Regions from separate parts of the Pseudomonas sp. PvP027 genome, predicted to be linked through region 3. Evidence: riboswitches for the same ligand, from Rfam matches in the RefSeq annotation. Region 3 holds a riboswitch; each other region holds the start of a gene.
What was found. A riboswitch is a leader RNA that binds a small molecule or an ion and turns the genes downstream of it on or off. The one in region 3 is predicted to bind cobalamin.
Positions count from the first base shown of each region.

Region 1 (3,272 bases), 120 kb from region 3:
GCTGGAAGATGTCGTCAATTGAATTGCTCGCTGTTGAGGTTTGCCCATTGCCCGGCATTCAGGGCGCCAAGAATTTTCGGCTGGTGGGTGCCGTCTATTTGCACGAAAAACGCCTGGGCGTACTCACTGGAGCGCTCGCCGCCAGGTACGCCGACCTTACGTTCGAACTGGTCGATGCAGCCACTGTGCGTCACCAGCACCATGTTCTCGCCACTGACCTTGTGGGCCTGCACAGCCTTCATGAAGCCGCTGTCACAGTCGTTGATCCAGTCCTGGCCGGCCACCGCGTGCCCTGCCAGCAGTTGCGCAGTCTGTTGCGTGCGGGTCTTGGGGCTGGCGATCATGCGCGCGTGGTCCATGCCCATTTTCTGCAACCCGGCACCTACCGCCAGCGCGGCATCGCGGCCGTTGAAGGTGATGCCGTCGGCGTCACTCATGCACGGGTTGCTTGAACGATCACAGCGCTCGGCGTGGCGAATCATCACGACCACATTGCCTTGTCGCCAGTGCTCGCGAAGACCGGAAACGCTCAGGTTGCTGCCGACCCCCAGGTCCACCACATGCACGCCCGAGAACGCCGAGTAGAACCAAGCGCAGATAGCCGTCAGCACGACGGCAACGGACATCGATACGATGTTCCGATGCAATTTGTAGCGCTGGCGAATGCTCGAACCGGGAAGTACATTTTTGTTGATTATCGTGTCGGTCAAGGGACCACTCCTGCCATGAACCTATGTGTGGCGTTGACCCGCTCGGTGCCCGAGGCCTTCGCCGCTCCCATGCAGGCAAGATAGGTTCAGCATCGTCCCGACTCAGTGAAGAAGATGTGAAAAACGTGTTGTGGCCGAGCGCCATGTTTTTCGCGCGAGCGCTCTGGAATGAGGGTTTGCGATTTTCCGGACGCGAACATGAAGATAATTTAAGCGTTTTCCCCGAAAGCACCGTGCCCATCGGGACGGTCTGGGCCTGACCTATGCGTCTGCTGCAGCTGCGGCGCGCAAAGGATTAGCCACTAAAACGCTTATCGTTTACCATGCCGCGCGTCGGTTTCCGAGAGGAACTAACAGGGAATTCGCACGCCTTCTTCCACCAGGCGAAAACGAAACTGCCCCCGCAACTGTAGGCACCGAGCCTGCTCCATGACTGCCACTGGATCGTGATCCGGGAAGGCCGGAGCAAGGCGATGACATGCCAGTCAGGAGACCTGCCGACCCGATTCAACCAACTAACCGGCGGGGTGTCCGGGAAGGACATCCGCACGCGTCGGCATTACCTGTCGTGCCCGGACATTATCCGGGGATGTGTTTCCTGATATGCATTGCGCCCTGGCACCTGCTCCAACGGAGACCGCATTCCATGTCGCTGCCCCGCCTCGCCGCACTCGCTGTCAGCCTTACGTTGTCCACCCTGGCCCTCGCCGCACCCACCCAGTATCCGCTGACCATCGAAAACTGTGGCACGCCCCTGACCTTCACGCATGCGCCAGCCAGGGCTGTGACCATTGGCCAGGCCGGCACCGAAATGCTTTATGAACTGGGCCTGGGCGACAGGCTGGTCGGCACCTCGCTGTGGTTCAACAACGTGTTGCCACGCTTCAAGGCGCAGAACGACAAGGTCGAACGCCTGGCCGACAACGACCCCAGTTTCGAAGCGGTGATTGGCAAGCGACCGGAACTGGTGGCCGTGCAACTGGAATGGATGGTCGGTAAACAGGGCGTGGTCGGCACCCGCGAGCAGTTCCATGACCTGAAGATACCTACTTACATCCTGCCTTCCGATTGCGAAGGCAAGGACAATCTGGTCGGTGCCGATGGCACACGCCTGGAGCCGTTCCGCATCGAGACCATCTACAAGAGCATCGAACAACTGGCGCAGATTTTCGATGTGCAGGATCGCGGCGACGCGCTGGTCACAGACCTCAAGGCCCGCCTGAGCGCGGCGATTGCCAACGTCAGGCAGAACAAGGCGAACGACGTCTCGGCGCTGTTCTGGTTTTCCAGTTCCGACCTCGCCAGCGACCCTTTCGTGGCAGGCCGCAAAGGCATCCCGGACTTCATGCTCAACAGCCTGGGCATGCGCAATATCGTTAAGTCCGACGAGGAGTGGCCAACCGTGGGCTGGGAAACCATCGCCAAGGCCAACCCGAGCATTCTGGTCATCGCCCGCATGGATCGCCGCCGCTTTCCGGCCGACGACTACCTGAAAAAAATAGAATTCCTCAAGTCCGATCCGGTGACCCGCAACATGGATGCGGTCAAGCATGACCGGATCGTGATCATCGACGCCGAGGGCATGCAGGCTGGCCTGCGTCTGTTCACCGGGTTCGAGGAACTGGCTGACGCCGCCAACCGTTTCAACGCTGCCAAATGAGATTGCCGATAGCGTTGGTTCATGTGCTCTGGGTCTCGGCAGTGCTGGTGCTGGCGATCATGATCGGCGCAGCGATCGGCGAAACCTCGATCAGCCTGAGCGTGGTCTTTCAGGTGCTGGCCAATAAAATCTGGGCCGCCGGCTATGTGCTCGACCCTATAGATGAAGGCATCGTCTGGAACTACCGGTTGACCCGCGCCATTGTCGCAGCCGCCTGCGGGGCCGGGCTGGCGATCTGTGGTGTGGTGTTGCAATCGTTATTGCGCAACCCGCTGGCAGACCCGTATCTGCTGGGGATTTCCGCAGGGGCCTCGACCGGCGCGGTACTGGTCGCGATTCTGGGCTTCGGTGCAGGCGCGATCTCGATGTCTGCGGGCGCCTTTGCCGGTGCTGTGGCAGCGTTTTCGCTGGTTGCCCTGCTGGCGCACTCTTCACGCGGCACCACGGCAGCCGGGCAGATCATTCTGGCCGGGATCGCCGGTTCGCAACTGTTCAATGCCCTGACCTCTTTTCTGATCACCAAATCCGCGAGCTCCGAGCAGGCACGCGGCATCATGTTCTGGCTGCTGGGCAACCTCAGCGGCGTGCGCTGGCACTCGGTCTGGCTGGCAGTGCCGACGGTGCTGCTCGGTCTGCTGGTGTGCCTCTGGCACCGGCGAGCGCTGGACGCATTCACCTTCGGCAGCGACTCGGCGGCGTCACTGGGAATCGCGGTACGGCGCGTGCAGATCATCCTGATCGCCAGTGCTGCGCTGGTCACCGCAGTGATGGTCTCGATTGTCGGCTCCATCGGTTTTGTCGGGCTGGTGATCCCCCATGCGGTGCGTATGCTGGTCGGTGTCCGCCATGCCCGGCTGGTGCCGCTGAGTGCCTTGAGCGGCGCACTTTTTCTGATCGCTGCC
Region 1 covers NZ_JAFIBK010000001.1:5,555,122-5,558,393, reverse strand. The annotation lists gene JOE33_RS24265 (phosphatase PAP2 family protein) at 1-48, opposite strand, end outside; gene JOE33_RS24260 (histidine phosphatase family protein) at 15-710, opposite strand; cobalamin riboswitch at 1,028-1,227, shown strand; gene JOE33_RS24255 (ABC transporter substrate-binding protein) at 1,357-2,370, shown strand; gene JOE33_RS24250 (iron chelate uptake ABC transporter family permease subunit) at 2,367-3,272, shown strand, end outside.
Region 1: it holds a riboswitch for cobalamin, as region 3 does, so the genes downstream of both, JOE33_RS24255 (ABC transporter substrate-binding protein) here and cobW (cobalamin biosynthesis protein CobW) in region 3, are expected to answer to the same signal.

Region 2 (3,272 bases), 780 kb from region 3:
GTCGGCGAACACCAGGCCCAGCGAAGCGGTGTGCGGACCGACTGCGTAATCCGGGGCAATCGCCTTGGCGACCAGTGCCGGGTTCTGCGGCTTGACGCGCTCGTCGACGTGCTGGCCGTAGTAGCTGTAAGGCCAGCCATAGAACGCGCCGTCCTGTACCGAGGTCACGTAGTCAGGCACCAGGTCACTGCCGATCTCGTCGCGCTCGTTGACCGCTGTCCACAGCTTGCCGGTCTTCGGTTCCCAATCCATGCCGTTGGGGTTGCGCAGGCCGGAAGCGAAGATCCGGTGGTTGCCGGTCGCCGCGTCCACTTCCCAGATCGCTGCACGACCTTCTTCCTTGTCCATGCCGTTCTCGGCCACGTTGCTGTTGGAACCCACGGTCACGTACAGCTTGCTGCCATCCTTGCTGGCGATGACGTTCTTGGTCCAGTGGTGATTGAGCGTGCCGCCTGGCAAGTCGACTACCTTGGTCGCCTGCGCGCTGATCGAGGTCTGCCCGGATTCATACGGGAAGCTGATCAGGCGGTCGGTGTCGGCGACATACAGCTTGTTGCCCACCAGGGTCATGCCGAACGGCGAATTGAGGTTTTGCAGGAAAACCGTGCGGGTCTCTGCAATACCGTCCTTGTCCACGTCGCGCAGCAAGGTAATGCGGTTGGCGCTGGGCACACCGGCACCGGCGCGGCCCATGACTTTCTCCATCACCCAGCCGCGGATGCCCTTGGAATCATCCGGTTTGGCAGGCGAATTGGTTTCCGCCACCAGCACGTCACCGTTGGGCAGCACATACAGCCAGCGCGGGTGGTCGAGGTTCTCGGCGAATGCAGCCACTTGTGTGCCCGGCGCAGCAACCGGCTTGGCGCCTTTTTCCCAGCCTACGGCGGGTGCGATGTTGACGGTCGGGATCAGCGTCTTGTTGGGCTCCGGCAGCTTGGGCGAGGGGCCTGTTCCATCCGAGACTTGCAGGGTCGACGACTCGCCGCAGGCAGCGAGGCCGCCGGCGACCAGAAGCAACACTGCATAGTGGGGTCTGAGTTTGAACATGATCGATCTCCATAAACAAGGGCGTGGTCCAGTAACTGATAGAGGCGTCGCCAACCCGCTAGGTTCAATCACGTTCCGCGGCGACGGTGTCGATTGACGCTCCCGGCCCAACCCTCTACCCTTCGCGGTTTGTTTCAGGTGCTCTGCAATCCTCGATTGGCAGAGTGAAACAGGGAAGCCGGTGTGGGTCGACAGATCCGATCCCGGCGCTGCCCCCGCAACGGTAAATGAGTCAAGGCTGTGCCTGACGCCACTGTGTTTCGACATGGGAAGGCGCACAGCCGGGGTGACCCGCTCATGAGCCCGGAGACCGGCCTGAATCACTCAATGGCATCACGGAGGGTGATGTTCTGTGCAGGGCGTTGCCGTGCTGTCCAGTGCTGTCCTTCCGTCTGTTGTCGCCTGCCCCGAGCGGAGAACCCAGATGAACGAATCCCCCGAACGCGACGAACGCCATCTGGCGCGCATGCTGCGCAAGAAAGCCGTCATGGACGAGCGTATTGCCAGCTCGCCCAACGAGTGCGGCCTGCTGCTGGTATTGACCGGCAATGGCAAGGGCAAGAGCAGCTCTGCATTCGGCATGCTCGCCCGAGCCATGGGTCACGACATGCAGTGTGGTGTGGTGCAGTTCATCAAGGGCCGTAACAGCACGGGCGAAGAAATGTTTTTCCGCCGTTTCCCCGAGCAGGTGCGCTATCACGTGATGGGCGAGGGCTTCACCTGGGAAACCCAGGATCGCCAGCGCGACATCGCCGCCGCTGAAGCCGCCTGGGCCGTGTCTCGGGAAATGCTTCGCGATCCGGCCATTGGTCTGGTGGTGCTCGACGAACTGAACATCGCCCTGAAACATGGCTACCTCGACCTTGAACAGGTGCTGAGCGACCTGCAGGCCCGTCCGCCGATGCAGCATGTGTTGGTGACTGGCCGCGGTGCCAAACCCGAATTGATCGACCTGGCCGATACCGTTTCCGAGATCGGCGTGGTCAAGCACGCGTTTCAGGCCGGTATTCGTGCGCAGAAAGGTATCGAGCTGTGAACCCTTCATCATTGAGCACATTGCAATGAGAGCCCCGCGTGATTGTCCGGCGGTATTGATCGCTGCGCCTGCCTCCGGGCAAGGCAAAACCACGGTGACCGCTGCACTGGCACGCCTGCACCGCAACCAGGGGCGCAAGGTTCGGGTCTTCAAGTGCGGACCGGACTTTCTCGACCCGATGATTCTCGAGCGGGCCAGTGGCGCGCCGGTCTATCAGCTGGACATGTGGATGGTCGGCGCCGATGAAAGCCGTCGCCTGTTGTGGGAAGCGGCCGGCGAGGCGGACCTGATTCTGATCGAAGGGGTCATGGGCCTGTTCGATGGCACGCCGTCGAGCGCCGACCTGGCCCGGCATTTTGGCGTGCCGGTGCTCGGTGTGATCGACGGCACGGCCATGGCGCAGACGTTTGGCGCACTGGCGCTTGGTCTGGCGCGCTATCAGCCTGATCTGCCGTTTGCCGGCGTGCTGGCCAATCGCGTCGGCACGGTACGCCATGCGCAGTTGCTGGAGAACAGCCTGACCGAAGGCCTGCGCTGGTACGGCGCACTGTCCCGGGAAGTCGGCTTCGAACTGCCCAGCCGTCATCTGGGGCTGGTCCAGGCCAGTGAGCTCAACGATCTGGACGTGCGTCTGGACATGGCCGCTGCGGCGCTGGCCAGTACGTGTGAAGTGGCCTTGCCGCCGGCCGTGACCTTCACGGCGCCCGACCCGGTTCAGGTCGAGCCGCTGCTGCGCGGCGTACGCATTGCCATCGCGCGCGACGAAGCCTTCGCCTTTCTGTATGGCGCGAGCCTGGACCTGCTGAGGAATATGGGCGCCGAGCTGAGTTTCTTCTCGCCGATCCATGATCGCCAGCTGCCCGACGCCGACAGCCTGTACCTGCCAGGTGGCTACCCGGAGCTGCACCACGTTGCGCTGGCCGTCAACGGCACGATGCAGGCTTCGATCAGGGCTCACCATATAGCCGGCAAGCCGATTCTGGCCGAGTGCGGGGGCATGCTCTATTTGCTCGAAGCCTTGACCGATGTCGAGGGCGTGCGCGTCGAACTGGTCGGCTTGCTGTCCGGTGAAGCGGTCATGCAGAAGCGTCTGGCCGCGCTGGCCTTGCAAGCCGTCGAGCTGCCCGAGGGCACGCTGCACGGTCACACCTATCACCATTCGCTGACCAGCACCGAGCTGCAGCCGATT
Region 2 covers NZ_JAFIBK010000001.1:4,893,279-4,896,550, forward strand. The annotation lists gene JOE33_RS21220 (sorbosone dehydrogenase family protein) at 1-1,047, opposite strand, end outside; cobalamin riboswitch at 1,167-1,381, shown strand; gene cobO (cob(I)yrinic acid a,c-diamide adenosyltransferase) at 1,472-2,083, shown strand; gene JOE33_RS21230 (cobyrinate a,c-diamide synthase) at 2,109-3,272, shown strand, end outside.
Region 2: it holds a riboswitch for cobalamin, as region 3 does, so the genes downstream of both, cobO (cob(I)yrinic acid a,c-diamide adenosyltransferase) here and cobW (cobalamin biosynthesis protein CobW) in region 3, are expected to answer to the same signal.

Region 3 (3,272 bases):
TTGCGTCGAAACGGACGCAGATGCGGCGCTTCCGGGCTCGACTGGGCAAAGCCGGTGGTATTGAGGATCAGCTCGGTTTCAGCCTCATCCAGCCAGTCCTCCACCTGAGTGAAACAGCCTGGCTCCTTGAGGCTGGCCACGGCGATGGGCAGCGGGTTGATGCCTTGCGCCTGCAAGCGCACACAGAACTCGTCGATGAAACCGGTATTGGCGGCCTGCAGGTGCGAGCGATAGAACAGCAGCGCCACCACCGGCTGCTCGGCAAGCCAGTCTGCCCGCCAATCGGCAAGCTGCGCACTTGCCAGGCGAGGATGGTAGATCGCCGTGCGCGGCAACGGCGCAGGCTCGGCCCAGGAATAATCGCGGTCCAGCCAGCGGCTGGCCATGCAGTTGTACAGTTGCAGCGCGTTTTGCAGGCCGCCCTGACGCAGAAACTGCCAGAGTCGGTCGCGCTCTACGGCAGGCACGGTGCTCAGATCACTCAGTTCCGGATCAGGACGGTCATCACCGGGCACCAGAATGACCTGAACGCCGCGTGCCGCGAGTTCCATGAGCCGCTCGACGCCGTAGCGCCAGTAGCCAATACCGCCGTGCAGAGAAATCAGAATGACCTTTGCGTGACGCAGCACTTCATCAACGTAGAGGTCGACAGAGGCGTGATTCTGGACCTGCATCGGGTTGGCCAGACGCAGGCTCGGGTAGTCTTCGGGGAGCTGCCGGGCAGCTTCGGCCAGCAGTGCCAGGCTGGAGTCGCCACTGCAGAGAATCACCAGCTCGGCCGGGGTCTGGCCCAGATCGGCAATATTGTCGTCAGGTACGAAACCGCCGGGCTGGGTTCTCAGTAAATGCATGGGTTAGCCGACAATCGCAGCATTGAGTTGCGCTTGCAGGGCCACGGCATCCAGCTCCTGACCGATCAGCACCAAGTGCGTGGCGCGCTCTTCATCGGCACGCCAGGCGCGGTCGAAATGCTTGTCGAAGCGAGTCCCTACACCTTGAATCAGCAGGCGCATCGGCTTGCCGGGAATGGCCGCGAAGCCTTTCACACGCAGAATGCCGTGCTGCACCACCAGTTGATTCAGTGCATCGAGCAGGACTTTTTCATCGGCTTGCGGTAGTTTCAGGGAAATCGAATCGAACGCGTCGTGATCGTGGTCATCATGATCGTCATCGTCGTGGTGATCATGGTGGGTCTTGCGAGCATCGATATGCAGCTCGGACTCGGCACCGACACCCAGCAGCACGCTGATCGGCAGGCGACCACTGCTGGCTTCGATCACCTTGACCGCAGGCGGCAGCTCCTCGGCAACTTCGGCACGCACTGTCGCCAGACCTTCGGCGTCGATCATGTCGGCCTTGTTGAGGATCACCAGATCGGCGCTGGCCAGTTGATCGGCAAACAGTTCGTGCAGCGGCGACTCGTGGTCCAGGTTGGGATCGAGCTTGCGCTGCGCATCGACCTGATCCGGGAAGGCGGCAAAGGTACCGGCCAGTACCGCCGGGCTGTCGACCACCGTGATCACCGCATCGACTGTGCAGGCGTTGCGGATTTCCGGCCACTGAAAAGCCTGGACCAGCGGCTTGGGCAGTGCCAGCCCCGAGGTTTCGATCAGGATATGGTCCAGGTCACCACGGCGCGCGACCAGTTCGCGCATGACCGGAAAGAACTCTTCCTGCACGGTGCAGCACAGGCAGCCGTTGGCCAACTCGTACACCCGGCCGTTGGCTTCTTCTTCGGTGCAGCCGATCGTGCACTGCTTGAGGATTTCTCCATCGATGCCCAGCTCGCCGAACTCATTGACGATGACCGCGATGCGCCGCCCTTCGGCGTTGTCGAGCATGTGCCGCAACAGGGTGGTCTTGCCCGAGCCGAGGAAGCCGGTAACGATGGTGACGGGAAGCTTGGCCAGTGTTTTCATCAGGTGCCCTTTGGCAATGCGGCGGGCAAACAGGACGAGAACCGCATGCATGACACGCGGATCGGATCGCCACCGGATCACCCCGCCCGGTTGTAGTGAGAATTCTCGGAGGCCGCGGCATGCGTGGCCCGTTCGAGGCAGGTCTCCTGGCTCACGGCGGCGTGCGGCAGGCAATGAACAACGTGCCGACACGCATTCATTGCGCCTTCCCGCCGCAGCAGTGGCTGTGCAATGAACATGACCGTTTACAGTTGCGGGGGCAGCTGCGGCATGTACCGCATTCCCGTCTTAGCTCCACTGGGTGATGTTTTACCCAGGGAGAACCTCGAACTAGCAAGGCTACGCAGTGACTGCAGACAGGTCAATCGTTCAGATTGACGCTGCCCCGCCGCCCATGCTCTCCTGTGCGCCTTGTTTCGGGTGCCCCTCACGGGGTGAAACGGGAAACCGGTGCGCTCGTGTTGTCGAGCAAGTCCGGTGCTGCCCCCGCAACGGTAAGCGAGAGTAGGTCTGATCCACTGTGCCGCTGGCATGGGAAGGTGACCTTGCAGGCTTTGACGCACTGACGTCGCGGCCCCTCGCGAGCCCGGAGACCGGCCCGATATGCTTGCAATGACAAACCCGCGGTGGGCGGGCGCAGTTGAAACCTCCGGCGTCTGCCGGCAGGTTCTCTTGCGCGTGGCCCGCTTGCCAATCATCAAGAGGGAACGCCATGTCGACCATCAGCAGCCACGCCGCCGCGCCCAGCTCCACACGCACTCAACGCCTGACAGCCGCCATCAGCGCTGCGCTTCTCGGCGCCTGCCTGGTGTACTTCGCCGGTTTCTCGCACATTGCGGCCGTGCACAATGCGGCACACGACACCCGTCACAGCGCTGCCTTTCCTTGCCATTGAGGGCGACACAATGTTCAAGCGAATCGCCTACACCGCAGGTTTCACCGGCCTGCTCGCCGCCCTGCTGCTGACCCTGCTGCAAAGCCTGTGGGTGGTGCCGCTGATCCAGCAGGCCGAGACCTACGAAAACGCACCTGCCGAGCAACTGCATCAGCACGCGGACGGCGCGATGGCCGAACACAGTCATGCCCATGACGAAGCGGCCTGGGAACCTGAAAACGGCTGGCAGCGTGTGCTGTCCACCACCGGCGGTAACCTGGTGGTCGCGGTGGGCTTCGCCCTGATGCTTGCCGGGCTCTACACCCTGCGCGCGCCAGGTCGCACCGTGCACGGCGCATGGTGGGGGCTGGCCGGTTTTGCGGTGTTTGTACTGGCCCCGACCTTTGGCCTGCCACCCGAACTCCCGGGCACAGCCGCCGCCGAGCTGAGTCAGCGTCAGTTGTGGTGGCTCGGCGCCG
Region 3 covers NZ_JAFIBK010000001.1:5,672,928-5,676,199, reverse strand. The annotation lists gene cobN (cobaltochelatase subunit CobN) at 1-851, opposite strand, end outside; gene cobW (cobalamin biosynthesis protein CobW) at 855-1,919, opposite strand; cobalamin riboswitch at 2,038-2,262, opposite strand; cobalamin riboswitch at 2,321-2,536, shown strand; gene JOE33_RS24730 (CbtB domain-containing protein) at 2,632-2,814, shown strand; gene JOE33_RS24725 (CbtA family protein) at 2,825-3,272, shown strand, end outside.